DNA from 2 places in the Holdemania massiliensis genome. Region 2 is predicted to be linked to the other one. Evidence: predicted binding sites of a transcription regulator. Region 2 holds the regulator's gene; the other holds the start of a gene.

Region 1 (15,619 bases), 1.0 Mb from region 2:
CAGAGGCGGATGCTCGGCAGCGAACAATTTATCGTGATTATCTCTATGACATTGCCCGTTTTGCCCAATCCGATATCAAAATCAAAGCCGAAAATTGTTACAAATCCATCCCTTTACAGCTTTCAAAAGAAAACCATAAATTCCAGTATAAAATCGTTGAACATAAAGGAACAGCCAGAAAATTTGAATCCAGTCTTGACTGGTTGGAAAACGCTCATTTTATTAAATCGGTTTACAATGTATCCAGTCTTTCCTACCCTTTGGAAGCCTTTACGATCCAGGATAACTTTCGCTTGTATCCCACCGATATTGGATTATTGATTTGTTATTATGATTTTGCCCTTAAAAAAGCCATTTTAGAAGATAAAACGATCAGCGATTTACCGCAGAGTCTCATCCTAAAAACGGCAAAAGGCGGATTATATGAAGCGCTGGCAGCCGATTTTCTAATTAAACGGGGCTATCAGCATATTTTTTTCTATAAACCGGTCAACAGTACGTTGGAGATCGAGTTCTTAATTACCAATCAAGATGGCATAATCCCGATTGAAATTAAAGCGGGAAGAAGCAAAACAAATTCATTAGATATTCTATTGAATCAGGCTTCCATTCCTTTCGGATATAAAATGGCGGATCAGAATATCGGCGTCAGTGAAAAGAAAATTACGTTGCCGCTATACATGTTGATGTTTTTGTAAACAGGAAGCCCTTGTGCTTCCTGTTTTAGTGTTTGGCTAACAATGCCATTGTATTTTAACGGGATGGGGTTCATCCTGGATAGCCTGAGCGGAAAGCGAGGCATGGGCCTGCCGCCAGAACTGACGGGTTAAAGCGTCTGTTTCCTCAGACGAGAAATTCAGGCTCTGATCATAAATCCAAGCCGCCGCGGCATAAAACAAGAAACCTAACGCGTTCGTCGGGGTGGTCAGCGTTCCGCATGCCGCAGCGATTGCCCGAGCCGCGGCTTGGGCGATCGGATCTTCTGTCTCCTTGGCAATCTGATTGGCTTCTTTAATCAGCGGCTTCATTGTTTTCCCCGGTAAGCTCTGCAGGGCGGTCTTTAGACAGGCGTCCAAAATCACACAAAGACGTTGGCAGTCCGCTGCCTTTTTACAATAAATCCCCGCAATCCTTTCCTGAACAAATTCCAGCGCCCAACAGGCCAATGTGGCTTCGCTCTGGGTTTCAATTAGCCGCATCATCGCAGTACATTCCGGCGAATGGATATCGCCCAACATTTTTCTTAACTTCGCCATTGTTTTTCTCCTGTTTAATTAAATCAATATGCCTTCACAATGATCCAGCTCTGCATGTGTCAACTTTTTGAACATTAGAATTCTAGGCTATTCTCATTCAACAAAAAGTATTTCATTCCCATAATCACAAATCCTTCATCATTATGCCATGGTTTCTTTGTCCCATTCACAATGACAATTTTTTTAAAAGAATCAGGTATATTACGCAACGAATTAAACTCTTGAATTTGTTTTTCTTTAGAGGCCATGTCATATACAACTTGAATATAGTATCTCTGATTACCTTGATTTACTACAAAATCAACCTCTAATTGTTTATGGATGCGTTTTCCTTCTTTGTTATTATCAAAAATTTCGACAACCCCCACATCAACATTGTATCCTCTAATCAGCAATTCATTATAAACAATATTCTCCATAATATGAGTAGGTTCCTGCTGTCTAAAATTAAGTCTGGCATTTCGTAATCCCAAATCAGTAAAATAATATTTCAGATTAGCGCCAATATACTTTCTTCCTTTGATATCATACCGGTTGGCTTTAGAAATCAAAAATGCTTCTGTCAAATGATCGATATGATTGGAAATCGTTTTGTTTGTGTATGTCATCTGCCGTTCGCTAGCAAAAGTATTTGCAATTTTAGATGGATTTGTTGGAGCACCAATTGCAGAAGCAAGTATATCAACAAGAACACCAATCTCATCTACACTTTGAATTTTATTTCTTTCAATAACATCTTTTAAATAAACATTAGAAAAAATATTCTTTAGATATTCTGCTTTCTGTTGCTCACTAGGAAAACTCATAATCTGCGGCAATCCACCAAAAATCATATAATCATCCCAAGCATCATCATAATCCCCATCATAAGCAGAATAAAACTCTGCAAAAGAAAGGGGATAAATCTTAATTTCATCACCTCTACCACGGAATTCCGTTACAATATCACTGGATAGAAATTTGGAGTTACTGCCTGTAACGTACACATCAACATTACTCATACGAAGCAGACTATTTAATACTTCCTCAAATCGTGGCATAAATTGAACTTCATCTAAAAGAAGATAATACTTATCATCATCTTTCATAGAATCTTTTATATACTTAAAGCACACCTTTGGATCTCTTAACTCTTCATTTTCGATACCATCCAATGCAATCTCAATGATGTGATCTGTATCAACGCCATTCTCCAACAAGTATCTCTTAAAAATGGTAAATAGTAAAAAAGACTTACCACATCTGCGAATACCAGTAATCACCTTTATCATTCCATTATCTTTTCGTTCAATCAGCTTATTTAGATATAACTCTCTTTTAATCTCCACTACATCATTCCTCATTTCTGTGCATTTGCACTTTTTTTAGTAATGCTATTTTACCATAAAACATTCTTAGCATCTATATCCATTCCTATTTTTTTGTGCATCTGCACGATTTTATGTAATGCCTCAAAAGAGTTATATAATAATCCCCTCCAGATGATCCAGCTCATGCTGAATGATCTGAGCCGGGAAGCCGCTGAATGTGCGCTGCTTCTGCCTTCCCTGTTCATCCTGATACTGCAGCTGGATCTTTTCAAATCGCTGAGCTTGACGCACGCCCTTTAACGATAAGCAGCCTTCCTCAGCCGTGTATTTTTTTCCGCTTGTTTTAATAAGCTGGGGATTGATCATCACCACCGGCTGTCCCTCAAGCAATATCGCGATCACCCGTACCGGACGGCCGATCATATTGGCCGCCATCCCCACGCAGTGATCGGCATGAGCCATTAACGTATCCCGCAAATCCCGCGCTATATTGAAATCCTGCTCTTGCGCCGGACGGCTGATCCGGCTTAACAAAATCGGATCGGTAACAATCTCACAGATCATAAAATCAATTTCCTTTCTTTAATCCATCTCACTTCAGCCGCGTGCCGGCTTTTTTATATTCCGCTTCAAGAGGATGCTGTGCTTCTCGGCCGCTTGCTGAAACAAATCGACGGCCAGTTTTGCTTTTTCCTGAACCGAAGTCAGCGACGCATTGGCCAACTGACTCATACAGACCTGCAGATCCGCCAGCGGCAGCAGCGTAACCGCCAGACAGTAAAAGCTTTTGCGGCGGCCATCATTATAATGTTCCAGCAGGTCTTCCAAAATTGTCCGTTTCTTCTCCATCTGTTCTTCAAACGCTGATGCGCCGAGCTGTTTCAGCTCATCCAGATCTTTCAGCCGGTGACGGCAGGTCACAAAGGAAACCGTATCTTCGGTACAGGCCATCTTCTCACATGGATAATTTTGACATTGACAACAGTATTCCAGATTGCCCTGTTCTTCGGCGCATTTTAACAAGCCGCACCTCGACTTTCCCGGTGCTCCGCAGCCTGGACAATGTCCGCCCAGATACAGCGTGCAGCAGCCGCAGACCAGACCGCACAGAGAGAACATCGGATACTTCCGTTCTTTCCCTTTCATGTCTTGTTCTCCTTTCATCGCAGTTTCCATTGGTATCTGCGCATATCTACACAGCCGTTGGGCTTAAATTCAACCCCTTCCGCCTCTAACAAAGAACGCTGCTGATCCCAATCCGGTGCGGTTCGCCCCTGACTGTTGACAACGCGGTGACAGGGAAAGTCACCGTAGAAGTGGGAATGGGAACAGGCTTTGCCGACATGCCGGGCATGCTTGGGATAGCCGGCAAGCTCAGCGATCTGACTGTAGCTGGCCACCTGACCGTAAGGGATCTCGCTGATCACCGCTAAAACTAACGCGTCAAAATCTTCATTCATCGTCATGCTCCCTCCCCGTTTGGCGAATGAGCTGCTTCCAACAGCGAATCGCCTCTGATTCAAATTTGTCGCGATGTAAGATCATCCAGTTCTGATTCTCCAGCTCAATGCCTTCAATTTGGACTTCCACAAGCTTTCCTGTCTGCAGCGGCTTCTGCACCATCTCCTCGGGAAGCAGGGCAATTCCCAACCCGGCTAAGGCTGCCTGCTTCAAAGCCTGCGAATTGACGCTTTCCCAAGTCGGTTTGATTTGAAGCTGATGCAGCCGCAGCGCGCTGTCCAGACTGTCGCGGATCGCGCTGCCCGGCTCACGCAAAAGCCAGTTCTGCGCTTGCAGCTGATCTAAACTCAGCGTCTTGAGCTTTGCGGCAGGCAGATCATGACGACACACAAAGCTCAGACGATAGCGTGAAAACGGCAGCTTGAAGAGGCTGTCTTCTTCGCATACCCCTTCGGTAAAACCGATATCTACTTCGTTGGCCAGCACTTTTCTGATGATTTCGGAAGCTCGGTCAACCTGAACCTGAACCGGCGTCTGCGGACACAACGTGCGGAATTGCTGAATCAGAGAAGGCAGCCACATGTTGGCAATCGTGATGCTGGACCCGATCCGCAGCAACGCCTGTTTCTCAATCCCAGCCGTACTTTGTTCCAGATCCTCAATCGCTTCCAAAACCTGAACAATCTTATGATACAGCTGCATTCCGCGCTCGTTCACTGTACAGCGCCGCCCAATCCGATCCAGCAGCGTATAGCCCAGCTGTTCCTCCAGTTCCACGACGACATGCGATACCGCCGGCTGACTCATATACAGCGCCTTGGCCGCGCGGGTAATGCCGCCCTGTTCCACAATTATCCGAAAGACCTTCATCTGCCGAATTGTCATCCCGCTTCCTCCTTTTCCGCCGAGTTATTTCAGTCTGGCCATGCTTTCTTCTATCATAACTAAATAGTAATGCAAAAGATAGATTATTGCAATTTTACTTCTGACTTTATTTTGCGGATAATCAATAAGGAAGGAGAATTCTCATGCATTCATGGAAAACAGTTTTTTGGCTTTTTGGAGTTAATTTCTATATCAGTATGTTTACCTTTGGCGGCGGATACATTGTCATTCCGATGATCCGCAAAATTTTTGTTCAGCAGAAACAGCTCTTCACCGAAGCTGAGCTGTTGGAAATGGCAGCGATCGCACAGTCCTCCCCCGGAGCTATTGCCGTGAATCTGTCGGTTTTGGCCGGACGGAGAACGTACGGCCTTGCCGGAGCCTGGATCAGTGCCCTGGGAGCCGTTCTGCCTTCGTTTCTTATTCTCGCGCTGATTTCCTCCTGTTATGATGCGTTTCGCACACAGCCGCTGATCAACGCTTGTCTTAAAGGCATGGAAGCCGGCGTCGCGGCGTTAATCGTTGAGCTGGTCGCCGATATGAGCGCAGCGATTTTCAGACAGAAGCAGAAGCTGCCGCGTGTGATCCTGCCGGTTACCTTTCTGTGTGCTTTCGTCTTAGAAATTCCGGCGATGACGCTGCTTTTATTCTGGTGCTGCGTTTCCCTTGGCCTCAGCATCATCCGCCATTGGAAAGGAGACCTTATATGAGTTTAATTCTGGACTTGTTTCTTACTTTTTTAAAGATCGGATTGTTCAGCATCGGCGGGGGATATGCGACACTGCCCTTGATCCAGCAGCAGGCCGTTGTTGTCCATCCATGGCTGACACTGCAGGAATTTACCGACATCATCACAATCTCACAGATGACGCCCGGACCGCTGGCCGTCAACACCTCGACGTTTGTCGGGATGCGCTTAGCCGGAATGGCGGGAGCCGCTGCGGCAACCGGAGGCTGCGTCCTGTGCGGAATTGGAATCAGCTTAGCTTTGCAGCACTTTTTCCGCCGCAACCAAAATCAGCGGGCAGTGCTGCAGCTGTTGGAAACGCTAAAATCCGCTTCCGTCGGGCTGATCGCCGCTTCCGCCGCCACGATCATCATGATCGCGTTGTTCGGCGTTTCCTCTTGGAAACAAACGCTGCATTTCAACCCTTCAGCTTTTCTGCTCTTCCTGCTGGCCCTGATCAGCATTCAAAAATGGAAACTCGGCCCCATGCCGATCTTAATCCTCAGCGCATTGGCCGGTTGTTTTTTCTACCTGTAATCCATTTCCTTTGGAAATAAACGTTTCCAAATTGAACAAAAGCGCGTAAAATGGAAAGTGATGAACCACCGATCAGAAATCTAGGGAAATTCTGACATTTACAAGCAGGAGGAGAAAATGATGAGAAAACTTACCGCAGCACTGCTTACTTTAGCTTTGCTTTTTACAGCCGGCTGTTCCGGTTCCGGCAAACCCAATAAGGAAACCGGCAACATCATCGCCCGTCATTCCGCTGAAGAGGAAGGCGTCTACTATGGGGAACTTGGCGATACGATGCGCAACGAATTCTTTGACTTTATCGTGGAAGACGTTGAACTGACCGATACTTTCGGCGGGTATACCGCAAAAGAAGGGATGCGGCTGTTATGCGTCACGGTGAAAGAAACCAACACCTTCGATGATGCGCTGCCGATGTTCGATACCGATTTTGTACTGACGTGGGAGACGACGGAGAGCTTGATTTACCCGTTAGTCAACCTGAATGATAAAGCGGTCATGCCGGAAGAATTTGAGCTGGCAAAAGGCAAATCGGTGACTTACAAGCTGGTATTTGAAGTGCCTTCGGAGGAATCGGAATTCCTGTTTATTTATCTGGAAGAATTTGATACAGAGGAAACCGGTGATTTCTTCGTCGTCACACTGCGGCCAGAAGTTCAGTAAAAATTTTTCATTTCATCAGGCAGAAGCGAAGGAATTCGGGATAACAACGAAGCCCTGCCGCGTTTCTGCCTTTTTTATTTATTTTCGATTGGGCGCATTCCGCCCCGACAGACACGGATGATGAAATGCTTTGACGGCTTGCACTCTGATGGTAAGACCGTTACAATGAAAGTAATAAAAAGGAGAGAACTTGCATGAAACCGAAAATTGAAATTTGCTGCGGAAGCGCGTTGGATTGTCTGGCCGCGCAGGCAGGAGGAGCCGATCGGATTGAGCTGAATTCTGCCTTGGCTTTAGGCGGACTGACGCCGACACTGGCGAATCTGATCGAAGCCCGAAAGAAAGTGACGATCCCGATCATCACTATGGTGCGCAGCCGCGGCGCTGGTTTCTGCACCAGCGAGGCTGAGTTTGAAATTCTATATGCGGATGCCGAGCTGCTTTTAACGCATGGCGCGGATGGGCTGGCCTTCGGCGCGTTGCATGCGGATCGAACGATCAACGCGGAACAAACCCGGAAAATGATTGAGCTGGCGCATCGTTATGGCAAAGAATTTGTCTTTCACCGAGCGTTTGACTGCGCTGTGGATTGGGATGTGGCTCTTAGTCAGCTGATCGCATGGAAAGCAGATCGCATTCTGACCAGCGGCGGTCAGGCCAAAGCCGAGCAGGGTATGGACGTCATCGCAAGGCTGCAGAAACAATATGGCGATCAAATTGAAATTCTGGCCGGCAGCGGTGTTCATGCGGGCAATGCTTTAGGTTTGCTGAAACAGACCGGGATTCACCAGCTGCACTCCTCGTGCAAGGACTGGCAAAGCGATCCGACAACCTCCGGCAATCATGTCACCTACGCTTATGCCCCTGCACCGCACGAACTGGATTATGAGATCGTCAGCGAACAGAAAGTGCGTGAGCTGACAGCGGCCGTGGCTGAACTGAACTGACTCTGCCGATTCAATTTCGCAAACAAAAACCGATTCCTTTTCCTGCTTCACCAAGTTAAGAATCGGTTTTTTTCTTTTTCCGGGATCGGGCCGGCTTCTTTGTCAGCTCTATGGGCGGCTCTGGTTCCAGCCATTCCTCCTTATCTTCATGAATTAAATTCGCTGCCTCCAGTGAAGAAAAAGGAGTCCGCTGCGGCCACTGCTGATCCTGCCGGGCCAGCTCTTTCGCGATGATCCGGATCAAGCGTTGATGGGCCGGCGAACAGAGATGATAGTGATCAAGCAGCTCCACGTCCTTATTTTCCAATACAATATCCTGAGTTTTCCGAACATATCCATGATAATCGAGCAAATAGTTGAAATCCACGCCGAAGATTTCCGCCATCTTGCACAATGTGCGGATATCCGGCTCCGCGGTATTATTTTCATAACGGGAAATCGCACCGTCGCTTAAGCTTAAACTCTGACCTAACGCTTTCTGGCTGATGCCGCGTTCTTCCCGCAGCAGCCGCAGATTTTCACCCAGCGAACGTTTTGCTTTCATCCTGCGCCTCCCTTCCAGTTATTTTTGTATATGAATCATAACGCAAAACAACGTAAAAATTTGCCGTTTCTCGGTAATGGATAATCTTTATTTTTCTCTTTCATCGAGATATAATAAGGCCAAACAAGGAGGAACTTATGGAAAATCCATTTCAGATGCAGCTAAGTTCGCTGCTGAAAGCCGCAAATACCGATCTGCGCCGTCTGGACGCGCTGCTTTACATCTGCTGCACGCAGGCATCCCAACATTGTCCGTTTACACAAAAGGCCTGTGATCAACATTGCTTAGCCAACATTGAAATGGCTAAAAAGGCTTCCTCAGCGCAGTAAGACACACTTTTCACCCACAAATTCAGCTTCGATGAAAGGATGCCCGGCATCCTTTTCTTTTTTATATCCTTTAAATTTGTGGAAAAGTGCGCAGCGGTCTTGTCAGGATCCGGGAAAAGTGTTATATTATCTTAGCAGTCACTTATCAAGAGTGCTAAAAGGAGGAAATCATTATGGCTAAAAAACAGTTTAAAGCTGAATCCAAGCGTCTTTTGGATCTGATGATTCATTCTATCTATACCAACAAGGAAATCTTTCTGCGGGAGCTGATCTCCAATGCATCCGATGCCCTCGACAAACGGTATTACCTGTCGCTGACGGATGAGAATCAGCGCGTGGATAAGAGTGAATTAAAAATCCGCATCGATTTGGATAAGGATAACCGCACGATTACGTTAACCGATTCAGGTATCGGCATGACTCAGGAGGAACTGGAAAACAACCTCGGTACGATCGCCCACAGCGGATCGCTGGAATTCAAGCAGAAGCTGGAGGAAGGCACCAGTGATGTCGACATTATCGGTCAGTTCGGCGTCGGCTTCTATTCCGCGTTCATGGTCGCGCAGCGCATCATTGTTGAAACCCGCAGCGCCCAGAGCGAACAGGGCTATTCCTGGATCTCCAACGGCGAGGATGGCTACACCGTTTCCCCGATCATAAAGGAAACGGTCGGTACCAAGATCATTCTGGAATTGAAGGAAGAAAGTGAAGATGATAAAGTCGATCAGTATCTGGATGAATACACGATCAAAAATCTGATCCGGAAATATTCCGACTATGTCCGCTGGCCGATTGAGATGGAAGTCGAAACGACAAAAACCATCGAAGGCAAGGACGAACCGGAAACGGTCAAGGAAATCCAGACCTTGAACTCCATGGTTCCGTTATGGAAGCGCAATAAATCCGAAATCAAGGAAGACGAATACAACGATTTCTATAAAAATAAATTCATGGACTGGGAAAACCCAGCCAAGGTCATGCACTATTCCGTAGAAGGCACAACCTCCTATAACGCGCTGTTGTTTATTCCGGCAAAAACGCCGTACAATTTCTACAGCGCCGATTATGAACCAGGTCTGCAGCTGTACTGCAAAGGCGTGTTCATCATGGATAAAGCCAAGGATCTCGTTCCGGATTACTTCCGCTTTGTCCGCGGCTTAGTTGACAGCGACGATCTGAATCTGAACATTTCGCGTGAAATCCTCCAGCAGGACCGTCAGATGAAAACCTTGGCCAAGAGCATTGAAAAGAAGATCAAAAACACGCTGGAAGACATGTTGAAAAATGATCGGGAAAAATATGAAGAATTCTTCAAAAACTTCGGTCTGTCACTGAAATTCGGCGTCTATCAGGATTACGGCATGCATAAGGATCAGCTGCAGGATCTGCTTTTGTTCAAGTCTACGCACAATGATGAATACACGACTTTGGACGAATATGTCTCACGGATGAAGGAAGGTCAGGATCAGATCTACTTCGCCAGCGGAGAAAGCCTGGAGATGATTAAAAAGCTGCCGCAGATGGAAAAGCTTCAGGACAAAGGCTACGAAGTACTGTATTTCACAGATGATGTCGATGAATTCGCAGCCAACATCATGATGGAATACAAGGAAAAGAAATTCAAATCCATCAACCAGGGTGATCTGGATCTGGATGATGAAGAAGAAAAGAAGGCCAAGGAAGAAAAGACCCAGGAAAACAAGTCCATGCTGGATAAGATGAAAGAGGCTCTGGGCGAAAAGGTCAAGGAAGTCCGCCTGTCCTCCCGTCTGAAATCGCATCCGGTCTGCCTGGTTTCGGATGAAGGTCTGTCGATGGAAATGGAAAAGGTTCTGAATCAGATGCCGAATCAGAATGAAGTCAAGGCCGGCAAGATTCTGGAAATCAATCCGGATCATGAAATCTTCACCACCCTGCAGAAGATCTATGACAAGCATCCGGAGCTGATGGACGAATACACAGATCTGCTTTATACCCAGGCGATGCTGATTGAGGGCTACAAGATTGAAGATCCGATCGCGTATGCCAATCAGGTCTGCGATCTGATGATCCGCGCTAATCAGGAATAATTGAAATTCTGTCCAAGGAAGAATGGGAAACCGCTAAAAAAGGGGAATTACCGTTCTTTCTTTTCTTTTGGCCGCGCTTAATGTTATAATGAAATTCGATTTGGTTAGATCACAAAACATTCTACAACTTCAAGGAGGAAGACGCATGATCCCGATGACTGAAATCAGCGCGCAACAGATTTTAGGTTTGCTTGGCAATTGCTTTGATATGATCGATCCGCGTTTAGTCGGGCATGAACTGCGGACCGCTGGTTATGCCGATCAGCTGTTAGCGGCCGCAGGCGTCAGTGATGAACAGCGGCGGGATCTGGATTGTCTGGCCTTTCTTCATGATATCGGAGCTTATAAAACCGAAGAAATTGCCCGCATGATTCAATTTGAAACCGAAACCTGCTGGGATCATTCCATTTACGGCCTGCTTTTTCTGCATCATTATTCCCCGTTTTCCACCTGGGCTGAAGCTGTGCTGTATCATCACAGCCGTTGGGATCAGATGATGGCCGCTGGAATCAATAAACAAATCGCAGAGGCTGCCAATCTCATCAGCTTCTGCGATCGTCTGGATATCTTTACTACCTACGGTGCCGGATCCATCGAAGACTTTCTGAACCGTGCGCAGGCTCCCGAAAATCAGGGACGCTATGCGCCGGCAATCATCGAACTCGCCGTTAAAACCAGGCTGCAGCCGCTTTCCATGATGCCGAAGGATTTTCTGTTTCAGGCAGAACGGCGGTTTCCCTTTACACAAAAGCAGGTTGAAACCTTGTTGATGATGTTGATTGTCATCATTGATTTCCGTTCCCGGCATACAGTGACCCACACGATGATTACGGCGTCTACCGCTGTCCAACTCGGCCAGCGCTGCGGACTGCCGGACGCGGAGCTGATGACGCTCAAAATTGCCGGATTGTTTCATGATTTAGGCAAAATCGGCATTCCTCTTGAAATTCTGGAAAATCCCGGACGCTTAAGTGCTGAGGAGATGGCGATCATGAAAACGCATGTTGAAAAAACCGCGGTGATCCTGAACGGCTGGGTCAGTCAGAAGATTTGCGACATTGCCCTGCGGCATCATGAGAAATTAAATGGTACCGGATATCCGGCCCAGCTGAGCGCCGAGCAATTGACTTTGCCGCAGCGAATTCTGGCCGTCGCCGATATCTTCAGCGCCCTGACTGGAGAAAGAAGTTATAAACAGGCCTATACCTTAGAACGTTCCTGCCGAATTCTGGCCGAGATGCGCGATGCCGGTCAGCTGGACGCGCAGGTCGTCAGCGCCTTAACCAATGATCCGCAGGGAATCGCTGAGATCAATGAACAAAACTGCCGTGAAATAACCGACAGCTACCAGCGAATTCAAGTGGAAAATCAGATCCTGCATACCTGCCTGAAAGAAGAAGCCTCGGCAGAAAAATGTCTGAATCAACAATGGCACAGAATCAATACCTGGATTTCCGATAAGGCCGATCAATGTGAAACGAATTCATAATGCTTCCTTTAAAGCGTTATTCCTTTTTTGAGGGTCAGCTGCGGCTGACCTTTTTCTATTCGGGTAAGTTCCTGACCACGGTCCTTTCATTCTGTTTTCAAACAAAAAAACGGCTGGAAACAAACTGCCTCCAACCGATATCTTTCAATTTTTTTGAGGATTTCCCCTAAAGCCTCAATGGGACTGCCTTCTCTTCCGTTAAAAGATCAGTCTAAACTCCTCGAATCGCTTTTTCTACTCCGCGATATAATCACGGTCAAAGGTGATCACGGTGTACCACTTTTGCTTCTGCTGGCTCAGTCGGGTATTGATCTGTTCACGGATGTCGCTGAAACTCAATGGACATTCAAATGGAACGACAACATCAAAGATCAAATTGGTATGGGTCGGCCCGCTGACCATGCGGAAATCATGAAAGCTCAGCCGGCTGTCGATCTGTTCCAAAATGGCTTTGACCACTTTCCGGGCTTCCTCGATTTCCTGATTATCGGTTTGGATCGGATCCATGTGAATCGTAAACATGACATGCAGCTGCTCATAAATTTCTTTTTCCACTTCATCAATCGTATCATGAATCTGAAGCAGATCACCGTGAGCACTGACCTCGGCATGGGCACTGCCGATTAAATTTCCCGGTCCATAGCTGTGGATCATCATATCGTGCAGACCGAGAATTTCCTGCCGGCTCAGCATAATCTCAGAAATCTTTGCGACAAGTTCCTTATCCGCCGGCTGTCCCAGCAGCTCACTGATCGTATCCTTAATGATCCCATAACCGGAAAACAGCACAAAGATGGAAACCACGACGCCCATTATTCCATCGATCGGTCCGCTGACAAACGCGGAAAGCACCAGAGAAACGACGGTGGCCGACGTCGCGATCACATCGTTCAGACTATCCTGAGCGGTTGCCAGCATCACGGAAGAATCAATCCGCCGCCCCAGCTTACGATTAAAACCGCACATCCATAGTTTTACGCCGATCGATGCCGCCAGCGAAATCAAAACAATCCAGCTGAACTGAACGGCTTCCGGATGAATCACCTTCATCACCGATCCCCGCAGCAGCTCAAAACCGACGATCAAAATGACGGACGCCAAAATCAGCGACGTCAAATATTCAATGCGGCCATGCCCAAACGGATGATCTTTATCCGCCGGCTTCGCCGCCAGCTTATAGCCGAATAAGGTTACCAGACAGCTGGCACTGTCCGACAGGTTATTGAAAGCATCTGAAGTAATTGAGATGGAATGCGCGATGGTTCCCATCACTAACTTTACCGCAAACAACAATACGTTGCAGGCAATTCCCGTCAGGCTGCTCAGACGGCCATAATGCTCGCGAACTTTCGCGTCTTCGGTCAACGTATAGTTTTTAACAAATTTTTTAATCAGAAACTCAGTCATCAAATCCACTCCCTCAGATGATTAGTTTACCACAGAAAATAGCGGTTAGCCCAGTCTATTTTGTATTCAGCACCCCGATCGGAAGGCGGCGCGGCATCCGATGGCAGAATAAGCGCAGACGGATTGGAAAATACGGCAGAAAGATCAGCAGCGGGAACAAACCCAACGGCCAGGCTGAGGAGCTGGCAGCATAGTGCGGCTGCATCACATAGCCGCGCAAAGAGGCCGGCATCGCAAACAACAGCCCGCAGAACAACAAGGCCAATGCCATCAGCCAATCCAGCAGCCATCGGACTTCCTGCCGTTCATCTTTTGTCATGGAAGTCAGCCAGCGGCAGCCCAGCATCGCAATGACACTGTTGAGCACAACGCTGAGCTGCCATTGGGGATCCGCAGCCATCGGCTGCATCCGCAGAATCAATCCGCCGCCAATCATCGCCATGACCGCTGCCTTCCAGGGCCAGTGGCGATGCAGATCACTCTGGAATAAAACCAGCGCTACAACCGTCGTTCCCAGCAGAAACACTCCGGCATTACCATAACCGGAAATCAGATAGGCCATTCCAGCAAGCTGTCCGCCGGCTGCCAACATTCCTTTATATTTTACTTCCATCCTATGTTCCCTCCTCAATCTGTGCCTAATCATACCACAGCTGTGATTTTAGATTGTCCGATTAATCGGACAGTGATACAATATTTTTAAGAAAATGAAAAGAGGCGGCATTCATGGCCAATCAGCGGCAGCAAAAACAGAAGCTTTTGGAAATTCTGCGCCTGCTTCAGCGCGAAACCGACGCCGAGCATCCGATCAAATGCAGTGAGATCATCGCCCGGCTCAGTCAAAACAAAATCAGTGCTGAACGCAAATCCGTTTATTCCGATCTCGAGATTCTGCGCCAGGCCGGCTGGGATATCCGCTATCGTAAAAATGAAGGCTACTGGTTAAATCCGCGCTACTCCCTAGCGCAGCTCAAACTGCTCAGCGATGCTGTCAGTTCCCTGACCATGCTTTCCGCTGTCCAAGCTGAACAGCTGAATGGTGCGCTGATGGCGGAATGTCCGCGTTTTCAGCAGCCGCAGCTGACGCCGGTCCTGCCCGTAGACCACACATCCAGCGCGGATATCCTGGCGAATATCGATCAGATCTTAAGAGCGCTGCGGGAAAGTGTGGAGATTGAATTCCGCTACTTTGATATCACCGTGCATAAACAGAAACGCTACCGCCGCCAGTCACAGACCTATCAGCTGTTTCCGTATGCCTTGATTCGGGAAAATCAACGTTACTACTGTGTCGGCTATTCCTTTCATCATCAGGGCTTTTCGCATTATCGGCTGGATAAGATGGAACAGATCCGGCTGAAGAAGGAACCGCTGGCCCGCCTGCCCTTTGACTTAAAAGAATATACCGCCCGCAGCTTTGGCATGTACGCCAGCGAACCGGTCAACATGACGCTGCGCTTTGATTTATCCTTGGCCAATACCGTCTTTGACCGTTTTGGCCAGGACATTCTGATCACACGCATTACGGATCAGGATTTTGATGTCAATCTGACGTTAAGCGTCGCTCCGCCCTTTTTAGGCTGGCTGTTTCAGTTTGGCCGGCGTGTTCGCATCCTGCAGCCGCAGTCGCTGAAAGATCAGCTGCGCGAAGCGGCCGAAGCCACGCTCAGCACTTTAAACGACGAAGCGTCCGATTCCTAATGCGTTTTTCGCTTTCATCAACAGGATTCCCAGAATGGTTTTATTAAAACCGAAACCTGCCCTTTCCTTTCAAGCCAAGGAACAAATCAATCACACGGGAAAGGAATGCATATTCAATTCCATTTGAACGTCAGGAAATGCTATAATAAAAAAAGTTAAAGGGGAGAAGTGTATGAAGCTCTGTATCGGTTTATGCGACGAGAACCCGCTGCATTTGCGGATGATAGCGCAGGAAATCAGGCGCCTGGGCAGGATTCGGGAAATCGAAACTGAAATTTACACCTGGACCTGCGGCTC
Region 2 (15,619 bases):
CGGCCGGCACAGGATTTTATTTGTGCGAGAATCAATCGTTACGATGACCGCGACCAAACCGTTGTCGGCCAGAATTTTGCGATCGCGCAGAACGGCCGTGCTCAAACCGGAAATATCATTGCCGTCGACATAAATATCATCGGTCTGAATGCGGGTTTCAGCCTGGAAAACTTCACCGTCGCGCAGAACCAGGACATCGCCGTTAGCGCAGATAAATGTATTTTCACGCGGAACTCCCGTTTCAATGGCGCTTTCAGCATGGATCCGCAGCATCTTGTATTCCCCATGCACCGGCATGAAGTATTTCGGTTTGATCAGCTGAAGCATCAGCTTCTGTTCTTCCTGGGATCCATGACCGGTTGTATGCAGCGAGGTCAGCGGACTGTTGACCAAGACATTGGCGCCGACGCGGGTCAGCTGATTGACAACCTGCGATACGCTGACGGCATTGCCTGGAATCGGATTGGAAGAGAAGACGACAGTGTCGCCAGGGATAATCTTGATCCAGCGGTGGGTTCCGTTGGCAATCCGGCTTAAGGCCGCCAACGGTTCGCCTTGGGAACCGGTGCAGACGATACAGATCTTATTTGCCGGCAGGGAATTTAATTGATCCGGGGTGATGAAATGCTTTTCCGGAATCGCGATAATGCCGAGCTTGCGTGCGATCTGAACGACGTTTTCCATCGAGCGGCCGAAGACCGCAACCTTGCGTCCGCAGGCCACCGCCGCTTCGAGAATCTGACCGACACGGTTGACATTGGATGCAAACGTGGAAACGATTAAACGTCCCGGTGTCTTGCGGGTGATTTCCAGCAGCGATTTCGCGACTTTTTTCTCACTGATGGAGAAGCCGGAAACTTCGGAATTGGTGGAATCGCTCATCAGCAAGCTGACTCCGATCTGTCCGATGTAGGCCATTTTCTGATAATCACTGTTGGTGCCGATCGGCGTCAGGTCAAATTTAAAGTCACCGGTTTCAACAATCCGGCCGTTCGGGGTATTGATCAGAATGCCTAAGGAATCCGGAATCGAATGGATCGTATTGAAGAAGCCGACCTGGAAGTGATTCGTAGTAATCCGTGAATCCTCATTGATCTGAACCAGCTTTACCTGCCGGCTCATCCGCCGCTCTTCCAATTTTTTCTGAATCAGCGAACAGGCAAAGCGCGGGGCATAGATTTTATCTATGCGGATTGACTGCAGGAAAAATGGAATTCCGCCGATGTGATCCTCGTGACCATGCGTGATGATCAACGCTTTGACTTTTGCCTGATTTTTAATCAGATAAGAATAATCTGGGATGACATAATCGACACCCAACAGATTTTCTTCCGGGAATCGAACGCCGGCATCGACGATAATGATTTCATCCTGATGCTCAAAGCAGTACATGTTTTTGCCGATTTCACCCAGTCCGCCTAAGGCGTAGATAAGCGTATCGGTATCCCGATGAAATGAGGGTTCAGCGACTTCGCTGAGCGCTCCGGCGGTTACCGGTTTCTTTCGGGGAGTTGATTTTCTCGGTGCTTTTTTTGCAGGAATAGCTGCATTATTTTCTTTCATTATTTACCTCTTTTCTTTATTCTTAAAAAACATTGCACCTGTCTTTTAATGATTTGTTTTGTTTTTATTCAAAGCCGGTTTATCCGGCGGCGATGTCACAGCTAAACCGCGGGATGGCCTGAAGTCGATGCTTCAGCTCCCCGCGGCAGCCACGAACAATGAGTTTTCTGATTTTATGGTTATGCGTTGGAATCCCAGCGGAATCAATCCGCCGGAAATGAAGGAAAATTATTCAATCACAATGGCGTTTTCAATTGGTGCATACGGATCATCCGGATTAATTCGGTCATAGAACAGAATGCCGCTGAAATGATCGATCTCATGCTGCAGGACAATCGCGACATACCCAGAAGCCCGGAATGTTACTTCGCGATCCTGAAGCATGTCGTAACCCTTGACCTTGATCCGCGCACTGCGGATGACATAGCCGGGATGATCGTCCAAAACAGACAGACAGCCTTCGCCCGTTTTCAGATATGAATTCTGAACGGACTGAGAAACGATTTTGGCATTGGCCAGGGCATATTCATAATGCACAGGATTGCCGTTTTTGTCTTCTTCATCAACGACAACGGCCAGAAGCTGTTTGGGAACACCGATCTGAATGGCCGCGATGCCGACTGCCGGACGCAGATTTTTGGCTTCTGCTAAATCCGGATCCGTCGACTCTTTGACGTAAGTTAAAAGCTCCATTAACGTATTTTTATCTTCTTCGGACAACGGCAAAGACACCGGCGCCGATTTATCGCGCAGATGAATGTCATTGTCCTTAACAATGGTATCCATGTTTATGTTCATAAAATCTACCTCACTTTATATAATACTCAAGAAATCAAAAGAAGGGAAGGGAAATTTAACGAAAGATTCTCCAAAATTGTTTTTTAAGCGCTTTCTTTTTCTTTCTGGTGTCAAAAACAGACCTCTTTCGACGATTCTTTCCTTTATTATAATGAAAACAGCTCGGATCGTCACGTCCTTTGATTGTCAAAAACCGAACTTCAATTCTTTTGTGCCGGGCTGGGTTTTATGGTAAAATGTCACCAGGAGGCGGATGAATTTGACGCAGAAAAAAAAGACTTCGTTTCGCATGCCGTATCGTTATGATCTGATCATCCATCTCTGTACGCTGATCCTGGCGGTGTTCGGCTTATTCATGGTTGCTTCGGCGACGATGGGACTGGCTTCGGGCAACGTGATGACGCTGATGAAAACGATTATTAAACAGCTGGCGTTTACGGTGCTGGGCTATCTGGGGATGGTCACCATGGCACGCTGGTTTACATTTGATCGAATGAAAAAAAATATAACGCCGATTGTCAGTCTGACCTTAGTCTTGCTTTTGCTGGCGCTGTGCTGGGAAGTCGGCGGGGCCCGGGCCTGGATCAAGATTCCGTTTCCTGGTCAGGAAATTACGCTTCAGCCTTCAGAGTTTTCAAAGGTTGTCATCATCATGGTCATGGCGACATATCTGGGGGATATCCGCAATCTGAAGCTGACAACGCGGGATCTGATGCGCAATCCGTTGTTAATTGTCGGCGGATTTTGTTTTATCGTTGCGATTCTGCAGTCGGACTTCGGCTCAGCGATTGTTATGGCCGGCATAGCCTGCATTTGTTTTCTGATCCCGTATCATCCAGCGCTGACCAAACTGCAGAAAACATTAGTGATGCTGCTGATTGTCGGTGTTGCGCTGGTCGTGTGGATTCTTTCACCGATGGGGGAACACCTGATCGAGGCGCTGCCGTTTAAAAACTATCAGATCAACCGATTTACTTCCGCGATGAATCCATTTGCGGATAAATATGGCACTGGCTTCCAGCTGATCAACGGTTTGGTTTCATTTGCCAGCGGCGGATGGCAGGGCGTGGGTTACGGGAAGTCAATTCAAAAGTATACCAACTTCCCAGCGGCCAACACCGATTTTATTCTCGCGATCGTCGTTGAGGAATTGGGCATCTTCGGTTTCCTGCTGATCTTGATCTGTTATGCCTTGATTATCGCGCGGATGTTCGCGTATGCCGTCCGGATGAAAAGTCAGCGCGGCCGGATTGTCTTGATTGGCGTTTCTATGTATTTCTTCATCCACTTTCTGTTTAATGTGGGCGGAGTTACCGGATTGATTCCGCTGACGGGCGTTCCGCTGTTAATGATTTCTGCCGGCGGTTCCAGTACGCTGTCCGTCATGGTCGCCGTTGGCATGGGGCAGGCTGTGATCTCACAATATCGCCAGGGAAAAATTGAATAGCGGCAGGATGAAAGCTATTAAAATAAAGAAAAGAATTCCCGAAGCGACTCGGGAATTCCAAAGAAAGGGAGAGGAGAAACAAAGATTGGGGGATAGCATCTTTCGATGCACTAGTATCTTGCCCGAGTTTCTCCGCCTTTATACATACAAGGAGTGAAAAAATGCGAATTGTTGCAGGAAAGTTTCGTTCACGGCTAATTCAGGCGCCGAAAGGTGAACAGACCCGGCCGACCTTGGATAGAGTCAAGGAAGCAATATTCAGCCGGATCGGACCGTATTTTGACGGCGGAATCATGCTGGATCTGTTTGCGGGCAGCGGTTCTATGGGCTTGGAGGCGCTGTCGCGGGGAATCGAGCATGTCTATTTCGTCGACCGCAGTCCGGCTGCCGCGGCTGTGATCAAAGCCAATGTTGCTTCACTGAACGTGGAAGACCAGTGCGATATCTGGAAGTGTGACTGCTTTGCGGCATTGCGGCGGTTAGCGGGAGAAGGCGTACAGTTCGATCTGGTTTATCTTGATCCGCCGTATCAGAAGCAGCAGCTGCATAAAATCATGCAGCAGCTTGATGAACTGAATCTGATTTACGATCAGGGACATGTAATTTTGGAAAGTTTGAAGGAAGATGAATTTGATGATGCGTATCATCAGCTGCGCAAAGTCAAGGAAGCGACCTACGGCATCAGCCGCATCAGTTATTATCGAAAGGAAATGGACCTATGAAACGAGCATGTTATCCGGGATCCTTTGATCCCCCGACCTACGGACACCTCGACATTATCACCCGCGCATCCTCGGTGTTTGATGAACTGATCATTGCGATTATGAAAAATCCGAATAAACGCAATGCTTTTACAGAAGAAGAACGCGTGCGGATGCTTCAGGAAATCACCCGGGATCTGCCGAATGTCAAAGTTGTTGTCGGCCATGGACTGACGGTGGAATTTGCGAAATCCATCGGCGCTCAGGTGTTGATCCGGGGGATTCGGGCAGTCATGGACTATGAATTCGAGCTGCAGCAGGCCACGGCCAATATGTTTTTGGATGAAACGATTGAAACCGTATTTTTTGTTGCGCGGCCGCGGTATTCTTTCCTGTCCTCGTCCGTTTCCAAAGAAATTGCGCTGAACAATGGTGATTTAACCAAGTTTATCCCAGAGGCGATCATCAATGAAGTGGAAGCTGAGCTGAATCCGCAAAAAAAGGATAGACAGCAGATGTCTGCGGGAAACGAGCCAAAAGAAAAGGATTAAGCATAAAGCAAAAACGGCTTCATCGCTGTGATTATCAGGGGAAAGCAGCGGAAACAATAGAATTGATTAATTTCACACAAAGTTTATGCAAGGTGAGGACGAGTGTTTCTAAACTCAGTCGATTTTGAGGCATAAACTTTTTTTGTGAAACTGTAAAAAGAGAAAATGATGAAACGAACTTAAATGGGTTATAGGCTTCCATATTAAAAAGATGCTGAAAGATCATAACCTGGATTCTGCAACGATCTCGGATATCTCAGCAGTTGGAAAAGAAGCTTCCAGGATAGTTCATTGTAAGGAAAACGGGAAGGAATTTCAGCTGCAGCTTACCAAAACGTTTTTGAGCAGAAGCGATATCCAAATATTGAGAAGAAAGCTGCGAACTTGCTTTACTATTTAATTAAGGATCATCCGTTCACTGAGCATGAGTTGCGGCGACTTGGATGATTACACAGTCGAAAACGGAAGAAAAAGCCACGCAGGTTCAATGAATAATGAATTTCATGGACGAAGCGGATAAAGAACGCTGGCTTTTCTTGGGGATGATCTTATGGAAAAGACCTTAAGAAGTCAGCTCCGCCACAGCTGCAGCAGTTGCAAGAGTAAAAATACACCGCCTGCCAAGCCCATCTGCAAAAGGCGGAAGCTGAAATACCGGGGATAAGCGAGCTTGAGGTGGGGCGTGAGGGAGAGCACCTGAAGATGAACACTGAAGCTGGCAAAGCCCAGTACCAGTGTCATCAGCAGGGCTTTGATCCAAGGTGCTAAGGGCAGCAGGGCCAAATTATTTGTGCCTAATGAAAACTCGGTGGCACATTGAATCGGCAGCAGCCATGAGGTCGGCAGCTTCATCGTCAGCAGATTCAGCAGCACTAAGGTTAACAATAAATAAGCGCCGATGAAATACAAGCTGATCCCCGCCTGAACAACAGCCTCTTTCAGGTTCTCAAACAGACTGCAAACTTCGCGGCTTGAATCTAACTGCAATGTGACCGGCGTGCTGCGGGTAAAAAACAGCAGCAGCATCACCGCAAAAAATTCTGCCAGCCAGATCATCAAACCATATTGAAAAGACTGAAGTAAGACTGAACCGCAGGTGATCAGAACAAACGAGGGAGTACTGACGGTGACACAGCAGGCTAATCTTTTTCCTTCTGTCTGTGTCAGACGCCCGCTTTCAACATAATCATCAATCAGGATCTGTCCCGCTGGGGAACCGAGGAAAAAGGAAGCGAAGACAAGTGAAAAAGCATCCGGGGAAATATGAAACAAGCTTTCGGTAAACCCGAACAGCCGCCGGGATACGGCGCGCAGCAATCCCTGTCCATCCAGAATCCGGATGACAACCATCGCGGCAAATAAAGAGGGAACAAGCTTCTCGAACCAGATGGCCAGGGCCTGGCAGGACGCTTGATAGGTGACCGACCCATAATAAAGCAAGGCGGCCAGCAGAGCAAAAAAAATGAGGGTCATTCCTTTTTTCATAGGCAAAAAGCCTCCTGTTGAAGTGTATGAGCATCTACTTGAAAAACGAACTGCGAAAAGCTTGAAAACTTGAAAAATATTAGCACTTTTGACTTGACAGTGCTAACAAGCTGGATTATACTGTTAGCAGACATCGGGAAAGAGTGCTAAAGGAGGCGAGGAGATGCTGACACCGAGGCGGATTGAAATCTTCAAGGCGATTGTCGATGAGTTCGTTCAGACAGCCGAGCCGGTCGGTTCCAAGACTCTGATGGAAAAGTATCAGCTCCCTTACTCCAGCGCAACGATTCGCAATGATATGATGGTTCTGGAAGAAATGGGCCTGCTCGAAAAGACCCATACCTCCAGCGGCCGCGTGCCTTCCACAAAAGGGTATAAGTTTTATTGCGAACATCTGATGGAACACAAGCTTGAGCATCAGCTGGAAGTGGCTGTTCGTCAGCAGCTGGCCAGCAAGCCATTGAATTTGGATGATGCGATCCGTGAGAGCTGCAACATTCTCTCGCAGATGACCAATCTGACTTCAGGGGTTCTGGGGCCGGATGCCAGCCGGCAGCGACTGGAGCATGTCAAGCTGTTCCCGATCAGCAACCGAAGTGCTGTGGCAGTCTTTATTACCGATCTGGGACATACGGAGAACCGGACGTTCCAGTTCGACGACGACCTGTCAGTAGAAGATATTCAAACCTGCTGCCAGATTCTGAACGACCGATTGAAGGGCACCTTGATCAAAGATGTTGTCGATAAGATGGATTCGATCAAACCGATCCTGGCAGCGCATGTCAAGCGGCATGAGATGTTGTTTCAGGCGTTTGTCAATGCCTTCGTCAAGTTTGCCAGTGAAAATGTGTATTTCAGCGGTCAGAACAATATGTTGTATCAGCCGGAATTTGCCGATATTGAAAAGCTGAAGGAATTGATGGCCATGATGGAAAATCCAAGCCTGTGGCGGCAGATCGGAATGACTGCCAATTCAGAGCTGGCGTTAAAGATGAATGAAAACGCGCAGCTGGTTTGGGTGAATGACATGGCTGTTGTGACCAGTAAATTCAAGCTCGGCGGTGATGAGGAAGGCCAGCTGATGGTCTTTGGTCCATCCCGAATGGATTACGACAGAATTGTTTCGCTGCTGGAACTGGTCAGTCAGTCGATCGAGAGTTTATACGGAAAAGGAGGCAGCCATGAGTAACCAGGAAGAAATGAAAAAAGAAACGATGAAGGAAGACGTGAAACCGAATCCAACACCGGAAGGTGAAGCTGCAGAACAGCCGCAGACGGCAGAAGAAATGTCGAAAGAGGTTGCGGAAGAAGCAGTGGAAGTTGCGTCTGACGCTTCGCAGGAAGAAAAAAAGGAAGACAAAAAAGAGGAGAAAAAGAAAGGCTTTTTCTCCAAGAAAAATGAAATTGAAGAACTGAAAACCCGCATCAGCGAGCTGGAAGGTGAGAATGTTCGGCTCAAAAACGAATATCTGAAGGCTTACGCCGATACGGAGAATACACGCCGCCGGCTCCAGCAGGAAGCCGAGCAGACCCGGAAATACCGGATCCAAAGCTTTGCGTTGGATATCCTGCCGGTTTTGGATAATCTGGAACGGGCGCTGGCGATTGAGCCGACCCCGGAGACGGAAAGTTACCGCAAAGGTGTTGAAATGATTTATCAGCAGCTCATTCATGCTTTGACGAAAGAAGGCGTGAGCGAGATCGAAGCGCTGGGCAAAGAGTTTGATCCGAATTTCCATCAGGCATTGATGATGGAAGCGGTGGAAGGTGCTGAACCCAACCAGGTCGTCGAGGTCCTGCAGAAGGGCTATCTGTTAAAAGATCGGATTCTGCGCGCCGCGATGGTCAAGGTCAGCGAATAAAAAAGTAGAAAACAAATAAATAAGGAGGATTTCAATTATGGGAAAAATTATCGGTATTGACTTAGGTACAACCAACAGCTGTGTTGCCGTCATGGAAGGCAATGAAGCCAAAGTAATCACCAATCCGGAAGGCAACCGGACAACGCCGTCCGTTGTCGCTTTTAAGAATAACGAACGGATCGTCGGCGATGCGGCAAAACGTCAGGTTGTCACCAACAAGGATTCTGTCATTTCAATCAAGCGGAAAATGGGGACGAACGAAAAAGTTCAGCTCAACGGCAAGGAATATACACCGCAGGAAATTTCCGCAATGATCTTAGGTTATATGAAGGATTACGCTGAAAGCTATCTGGGGGAGAAGGTCGACAAGGCGGTCATCACCGTTCCGGCTTACTTCAACGATGCGCAGCGTCAGGCGACCAAAGATGCCGGCAAGATTGCTGGTCTGGAAGTCGAACGAATCATCAACGAACCGACAGCAGCTGCGCTGGCCTTCGGTATCGATAAGACCGATAAAGAACAGAAAGTTCTCGTCTTTGACTTAGGCGGCGGAACCTTCGACGTCTCCATCCTGGATCTGGCTGACGGCACATTTGAAGTTTTGGCCACAGCCGGTGACAACCACTTAGGCGGCGATGATTTTGATAACGTCGTTGTCGACTGGATGGCAGATCAGTTCAGAAAAGAAAATGGCATTGATCTGAAACAGGATCGGATGGCGCTGCAGAGAATGAAGGAAGCGGCGGAAAAAGCGAAGAAGGATCTGTCCGGGATGGTTCAGACACAGATTTCCCTGCCGTTTATCAGCGCTGGGGCAGCCGGACCGCTGCACTTTGAAGCCACATTAACTCGTGCTCAGTTTGATTCCATGACTAAGTCACTGGTCGACCGCACTGTTATTCCGGTCCGTCAGGCCTTAAAGGATGCCGGTTTAACCAAGAATGATATTGATCAGGTTCTGTTAGTCGGCGGTTCTACCCGAATCCCAGCCGTTCAGGAAGCTGTTCGTCAGGAATTAGGCAAGGAGCCGAACCGTTCTGTCAACCCGGATGAAGTTGTAGCCTTAGGCGCAGCGATCCAGGGCGGCGTCATCAGCGGTGATGTCAAGGATGTTCTGCTGCTGGACGTTACACCATTAAGCTTAGGTATTGAAACGCTGGGCGGCGTCATGACCGTGCTGATCCCAAGAAATACAACGATCCCGACATCCAAGAGCCAGGTCTTCTCGACGGCAGCGGACAATCAGCCGGCTGTAGATATCCATGTTCTGCAGGGCGAACGTCCAATGGCCAATGATAACAAGACCTTAGGCAACTTCCAGTTAGGCGGAATCGCTCCGGCCCGCCGCGGTGTTCCGCAGATCGAAGTCACTTTCGACATCGACGTTAACGGTATCGTCCATGTTTCCGCAAAAGATAAGGGAACAGGCAAATCCCAGTCGATTACCATCTCCAACTCTTCAGGATTGAGCGATGAAGAAATCGATCGGATGGTTCGTGAGGCTGAAGATCACAAGGCTGAAGACGATAAGCGCAAAGAGGAAATCGAATTGAAGAACCGTGCGGAAGCCTTCATCAATCAGATTGACGAAACGTTGAATACGGAAAATGCGAATGTTACGGATCAGCAGAAGGAAGAAGTCAAGAAACTGCGTGATGAACTGCGCACAGCGATCGATAACAATGATATGGATACACTGAGAACCAAGATGGATCAGCTTGAAAAGGCAGCCAACGATATGGCTCAGGCGATGTATCAGCAGCAGGCGGGTGCCCAGGGCGCTGATGCGGGCACAGACGCTCAGGATGACAATGTCGTCGATGCCGACTTCAAGGAAAAGAAATAACAATTCACGCCGCACAAAAATCCTGGTTTCCATACTGGGATTTCTGTGTTTGAGCGTTGCCCTCAGCAGTTGTTCCCGCACCCCCAAGAACAACGCTGATTCTTCCCCGAATGCTGAAAGTGCACCGCTGGTCAGTGCGCTGGATGATCAGCAGCTCGCCCATGTCAAAGAATGCAACGGCCGCCGCGTCAGCAGCGAACAGCCTGTTGATTTAATGATCATGCAGGACGGCAAGCTGCAGCCCTTTGCCATCCTGCAGCCCGGACAGCTGGTTCAGCTTAAAGAAATCAGCGATCCGGATCTGATCACCTCTTCCTATCTGCCGTTAGATCGGATGGATCAGGAGGGCGGGGCGCAGGTTTTGATCGACGCGCTGCAGGTCACGCCTTCCGGCAGCTGGCTGAATCCTACCAATCATCTGTTGGAAAAAGATTTTGCGGTGAAGCTGAAGGCCGGTACACGGATGAAAAACGACAATGATGAAACCATTTTGACGACCAGCACCGAACAGACATGGCTGGTGTATGCAGAGAAAGAAGAAGCTTACGGTCTTGAGCTGCAGGGCCGGATTGTTTGGGTCGACAAGAGTCAGGCTGAAGAAACGCTGGAGCGTTCGGGAACCGCTGAAACGGCTGCTACGTCTTTGCCGGTCTTGATGTATCACTTCTTTTACAGTGAAGCGGATGGGCAGAGCCGCGACAATGTCAATTACGTTGAAGTTGAAGAATTCCGCGAACAGCTGCAGGCTCTGCAGGACCGCGGCTATGTCGCGTTAACGATGCGCGAAGTGGAAATGATGATGAAGGGCTGGGCGGATGTGCCGGAAAAAGCGGTTGCGATTACAATCGACGACGGCGATCCGACCGTCTATCAGTATGCTTATCCTGTGCTGAAGGATTTTGGCTATAACGCCACGTTATTTCTGATTACTGGCTGGATGAATCCGCAGCTGCCGTATGAGTTTTTCCAGATGCGGGAAGATGGCCTGGAACTCCAGTCCCATTCCTTCTTAATGCACCAGGGTGGATGCAAGGCAGGCCATGGCGGACGATTGTTATGCGTTGATTCTGAGGAAGGCGTGAACGATACCCGACAATCGTTGGAATATGTGGATGGCGGCTTTGTCTACTGTTACCCATTTGGCGATGTCAATGATCACGCAGTAGAAATTTTAAAGGAAGCTGGGGTTCAGCTGGCTTTTACGACAGAATATGGTAAAATAAAACCCGGAATGGATTTGTACAGGCTGCCGCGAATCCGGGTTACCGGCGGTGCGGGCCTGGATCGATTCATAAAAAGTGTAGAGTAGCAGGAGGGTGATGTTTTATGAGTGAAAAGCGTGATTATTATGAAGTCCTGGGCATCAGCAAAGGCGCTTCTGATGATGAAATAAAAAAAGCCTATCGAAAGCTGGCTAAGAAGTACCATCCCGACGTTAACAAGGAGCCGGGAGCGGAAGAAAAGTTTAAAGAAGTCAACGAGGCCTATGAGGTTCTCAGCGATCCGCAGAAACGCGCGACCTACGATCAGTTTGGTCATGCCGGCATGGATGGCATGGGCGCCGGTGGGTTCGGCGGCTTCAGCGGCGGCGGATTTGACGATCTGAACGATATCTTCGGTTCATTCTTTGGCGGCGGTTTTGGCGGGGGCGGATCAGCTCGCCGTTCCAATGGCCCGCGCAAGGGTCAGGATCGCTACATGCAGATGAAGATCAGCTTCATGGATGCGATCTTCGGCAAGACGGAAACGATTACGATTGACGTCGATGAACAATGTTCGCAATGCATGGGAACCGGCGCGCATTCCAAAGATGATGTTATTGTCTGCCCGAACTGTCATGGCTCAGGAACGGTGGTTACCCAGCAGCGCACGCCGTTTGGCGTATTCCAGTCCCAAAGCGTCTGCCCGGAGTGCGGCGGCACCGGCAAGAAAATCCGCAAGAAATGTTCTAAGTGCGGCGGCAAGGGATACGAGCATAAGCGCGTAAGCGTGGATGTCAAGATCCCGGCCGGGATCCAGTCTGGACAGCAGCTGCGCGTCTCCGGTAAGGGGGAACGCGGCGCCAACGGAGGACCGAACGGCGATCTGTATATCGAGATTATGGTCATGAAGCATGATTACTTCGTGCGCGATGGCCGCAACATCTTTATTACGATTCCAATTTCCTCTGTCGATGCGACATTAGGCTGCTCGGTCGATGTGCCGACGGTTTACGGCGATGTGGAGCTGACGATTCCTTCCGGAACGCAGAACGGCCAGCAGTTCAGGCTGAAAGGCAAAGGCGTCAAAGATCTGCGCGGTTCCGGTCAGGGCGATCAGTTAGTGGAAGTCAAGATTGAGATTCCGAAGAAGCTCAGCGGCGAAGAAAAAGACATGTATGAAAAGCTGCGCAAACTGCAGGCCAAAGGCGGCAAGGAATCGGTCTTCGATAAATTCAAAAAGGCTTTTAAATAAACGTCCTAAAGGGTTTGATACAGACGAACCCTTTTCTTAAAAATTTTGTTTAGCACTCTATTGACTGGAGTGCTAAAAGTGATATACTAACGATGACAAGGAGGGACATCCTATGAATATTGATCAGATGACAGAACGCCTGCAGCGGATCCTGATGGAAGCGATCCAGCTGGCGCAGGCCCAGGGACAAAGCGAACTGAATGTTGAGCATTGCCTGAAAGCCATTTTTGAAGATGATGGAATCGACGGATTATGGCAGCGGCTGAATCAGGATAAACAGCGGACGCTGCAGATCATCGACAGTTATATGAAGCGGCTGCCTTCCAGCACTTCTGCAGCCCAGCCGAATCTCTCACGCGAGGTGCAGCAGGCCTATCAGGAAGCGCTGAAGTGGAGTCAGGCTCATGAAGAAACGTATATGAGCTCAGTGGCGTTTCTGATTGGCTTGTTGTTCGGCGGCAGCGCCGTTGCCAAGGCGATTCTGGAAGCGACAGGCATTACGCGAAAAGCGCTTGAAAAAGCGGAAGAAGAAAGACGAGGTGGAATGAAGATGACAGAACAAAACGCAGAAAATCAACTTGATGCCCTGCAGAAATATGGCCATGATTTAGTTGAAGATGTAAAGAGCGGAAAGATTGATCCGGTTATCGGCCGGGATGAAGAAATCCGGCGGGTCATCCAGATCTTATCGCGAAAAACGAAAAACAATCCAGTGCTGATCGGTGAGCCGGGTGTCGGCAAAACCGCGATTGTCGAGGGCATCGCCTGGCGGATCATGAACGGCGACGTCCCGTTTGGCTTAAAGGAAAAGAAGTTGATTGAATTGGATATGGGTGCTTTGATCGCCGGAGCGAAATACCGCGGTGAATTTGAGGAACGGCTCAAAGCGGTGCTCAATGAGGTTAAGCAGGCTGAGGGCAATATTATCCTGTTCATTGACGAGATTCATAATCTGGTCGGAGCGGGCAAGACGGAAGGCTCCATGGATGCCGCCAACCTGCTGAAGCCAATGCTGGCGCGGGGTGAGTTAAAATGTATCGGCGCTACGACGTTTGATGAATACCGCAAGTACATTGAAAAGGATGCGGCACTGGAGCGTCGATTCCAGAAAGTTCAGGTTGATGAACCATCCGTGGAAGATACAATTTCCATTCTCCGGGGGTTAAAGGATCGCTTTGAAAGCTATCATGGCGTACAGATTTTAGATGAAGCGATCATCGCTGCCGCCACGCTGTCCAACCGTTATATCACCGACCGGTTTCTGCCGGATAAGGCAATCGATCTGGTCGATGAAGCCTGTGCTTCTTTGCGGGTTGAGATGGATTCAATGCCGACCGAGCTGGATGAGCTGATGCGGCGAATCATGCAGCTGGAAATTGAAGAAACTGCGCTGAAGAAGGAAACCGATGCCAAGACGCTGCAGCGGCTGGAAGAGCTGCGCAAAGAACTGGCTGATTTGAAAGAAGAGAAAGAAATCAAATACAACCAGTGGCAGCAGGAAAAGCAGAAGCTGGATGAGGCCAAGGGGTATAAGGAACAGTTGGAGAAAGCTCGGTTGGATTTCACCCAGGCGCAGAATGAAGCCCGTTATGAGGAAGCGGCCAAGCTGCAGTATGATACGATTCCAACGCTGGAACGCAAAATCCGCGAAGCGGCGCAGAGCAAGAAAGAAAAACACATGATTCAGGAGATCGTCGATGAGGAACAGATCGCGAAGGTCGTTTCCCGCTGGACGCATATCGAGGTCAGCAAGCTGATTGAGACAGAACGTCAGAAACTGCTGCATCTGCAGGATGCTTTAGCCCAGCGAGTTATCGGCCAGGATGAGGCCTTGGAGCTGGTTACCGAAGCGATTCTGAGGTCAAAAGCGCAGATTCAGGATGAAAACCGACCGATTGGATCCTTCCTGTTCTTAGGTCCAACCGGTGTCGGTAAGACGGAGGTCGCTAAAGCCTTGGCGGAACAGTTGTTTGATGATGAATCCAAGATCATCCGGATTGATATGAGTGAATACATGGAGAAACACAGCGTATCACGGCTGATCGGTGCGCCTCCGGGATATGTCGGTTACGATGAGGGCGGCCAGCTGACAGAGGCGGTACGCAGGAAACCCTATTCTATCGTACTCTTGGATGAAGTTGAAAAAGCCCATCCGGATGTCTTCAACATCCTGCTTCAGATTCTCGATGATGGCCGGATTACCGATAACAAGGGTGTGACGGTTGATTTCAAGAATACGCTGATTATCATGACGAGCAACCTGGGTTCTCAATATGCCTTTGATAATGATAAGGCTGAGCGCAACCGTCATTACATGGATGAAGTACACAAATATTTCAAGCCGGAATTCGTGAATCGGATTGATGAGATCATCGTCTTCAATGTCCTGAACAATGAAGTTCTGGTTAAGATCGCGGATAAGTTCCTGAACGAACTGGCAGGCCGGTTGACGAAGAAGGATATTGTTCTGGAAGTCAGCGATGCAGCGAAAGCGAAGATCGTTGAATTAGGTGTTGATCCAGTCTTTGGGGCACGTCCGATGAAGCGACATATCCAAAGAACAATTGAAACCTTAATCGCTAAAAAGATGATTGAACGTGGCAATGAAGGTAACTGCACGATGAAGGTCGACGTTGAAGAAGGACAATATGTCCTGCATGTCATTGAAAATCCAGAAGTCATTTAACCTCAAAAGGTCGGAAAAATCCGGCCTTTTTTATTTGGCTTTACAGTTATTATAGCTTAGAATCACTAACCATTCATGACATAAAACATGTCGTTGATGACATCATTTATTCTAATAATGTAAAAAAAATCACACCTTTTGTGACTGAGAAAAAATAATGGAAAATAATGGATAATTTCTATCTTTTCAGCCTGTAATCCATTATAAAGATCATTATCTTTCTTGT

What was found. Region 2 encodes HrcA, which represses chaperone genes, less so after heat shock. Its sites were predicted from a motif close to TTTTAGCACTNNNNNNNNNNNAGTGCTAAAA; they were not measured.
Region 1: the regulator HrcA is predicted to act here: its motif matches at 8,786-8,816, upstream of htpG (molecular chaperone HtpG).

Annotation. Positions count from the first base shown of each region.
Region 1 is NZ_JAKNTK010000001.1:3,332,977-3,348,595, forward strand. Features, by position in the region: gene MCG46_RS15525 (ATP-binding protein) at 1-698, shown strand, start outside; gene MCG46_RS15530 (putative immunity protein) at 735-1,256, opposite strand; gene MCG46_RS15535 (ATP-binding protein) at 1,331-2,584, opposite strand; gene MCG46_RS15540 (peptide deformylase) at 2,717-3,130, opposite strand; gene MCG46_RS15545 (DUF3795 domain-containing protein) at 3,164-3,712, opposite strand; gene MCG46_RS15550 (MGMT family protein) at 3,727-4,032, opposite strand; gene MCG46_RS15555 (LysR family transcriptional regulator) at 4,019-4,912, opposite strand; gene MCG46_RS15560 (chromate transporter) at 5,056-5,622, shown strand; gene MCG46_RS15565 (chromate transporter) at 5,619-6,176, shown strand; gene MCG46_RS15570 (DUF4352 domain-containing protein) at 6,297-6,836, shown strand; gene MCG46_RS15575 (copper homeostasis protein CutC) at 7,031-7,783, shown strand; gene MCG46_RS15580 (helix-turn-helix domain-containing protein) at 7,839-8,327, opposite strand; gene MCG46_RS15585 (hypothetical protein) at 8,465-8,656, shown strand; gene htpG (molecular chaperone HtpG) at 8,830-10,725, shown strand; gene MCG46_RS15595 (HD domain-containing phosphohydrolase) at 10,871-12,214, shown strand; gene MCG46_RS15600 (cation diffusion facilitator family transporter) at 12,449-13,621, opposite strand; gene MCG46_RS15605 (hypothetical protein) at 13,677-14,234, opposite strand; gene MCG46_RS15610 (helix-turn-helix transcriptional regulator) at 14,348-15,322, shown strand; gene MCG46_RS15615 (LytR/AlgR family response regulator transcription factor) at 15,495-15,619, shown strand, end outside.
Region 2 is NZ_JAKNTK010000001.1:2,302,956-2,318,574, reverse strand. Features, by position in the region: gene rnjA (ribonuclease J1) at 1-1,563, opposite strand, end outside; gene def (peptide deformylase) at 1,792-2,361, opposite strand; gene MCG46_RS10645 (FtsW/RodA/SpoVE family cell cycle protein) at 2,615-3,808, shown strand; gene rsmD (16S rRNA (guanine(966)-N(2))-methyltransferase RsmD) at 3,901-4,530, shown strand; gene coaD (pantetheine-phosphate adenylyltransferase) at 4,527-5,060, shown strand; gene MCG46_RS10630 (hypothetical protein) at 5,631-6,545, opposite strand; gene hrcA (heat-inducible transcriptional repressor HrcA) at 6,709-7,734, shown strand; gene grpE (nucleotide exchange factor GrpE) at 7,727-8,407, shown strand; gene dnaK (molecular chaperone DnaK) at 8,445-10,253, shown strand; gene MCG46_RS10610 (polysaccharide deacetylase family protein) at 10,303-11,562, shown strand; gene dnaJ (molecular chaperone DnaJ) at 11,580-12,707, shown strand; gene MCG46_RS10600 (ATP-dependent Clp protease ATP-binding subunit) at 12,820-15,393, shown strand.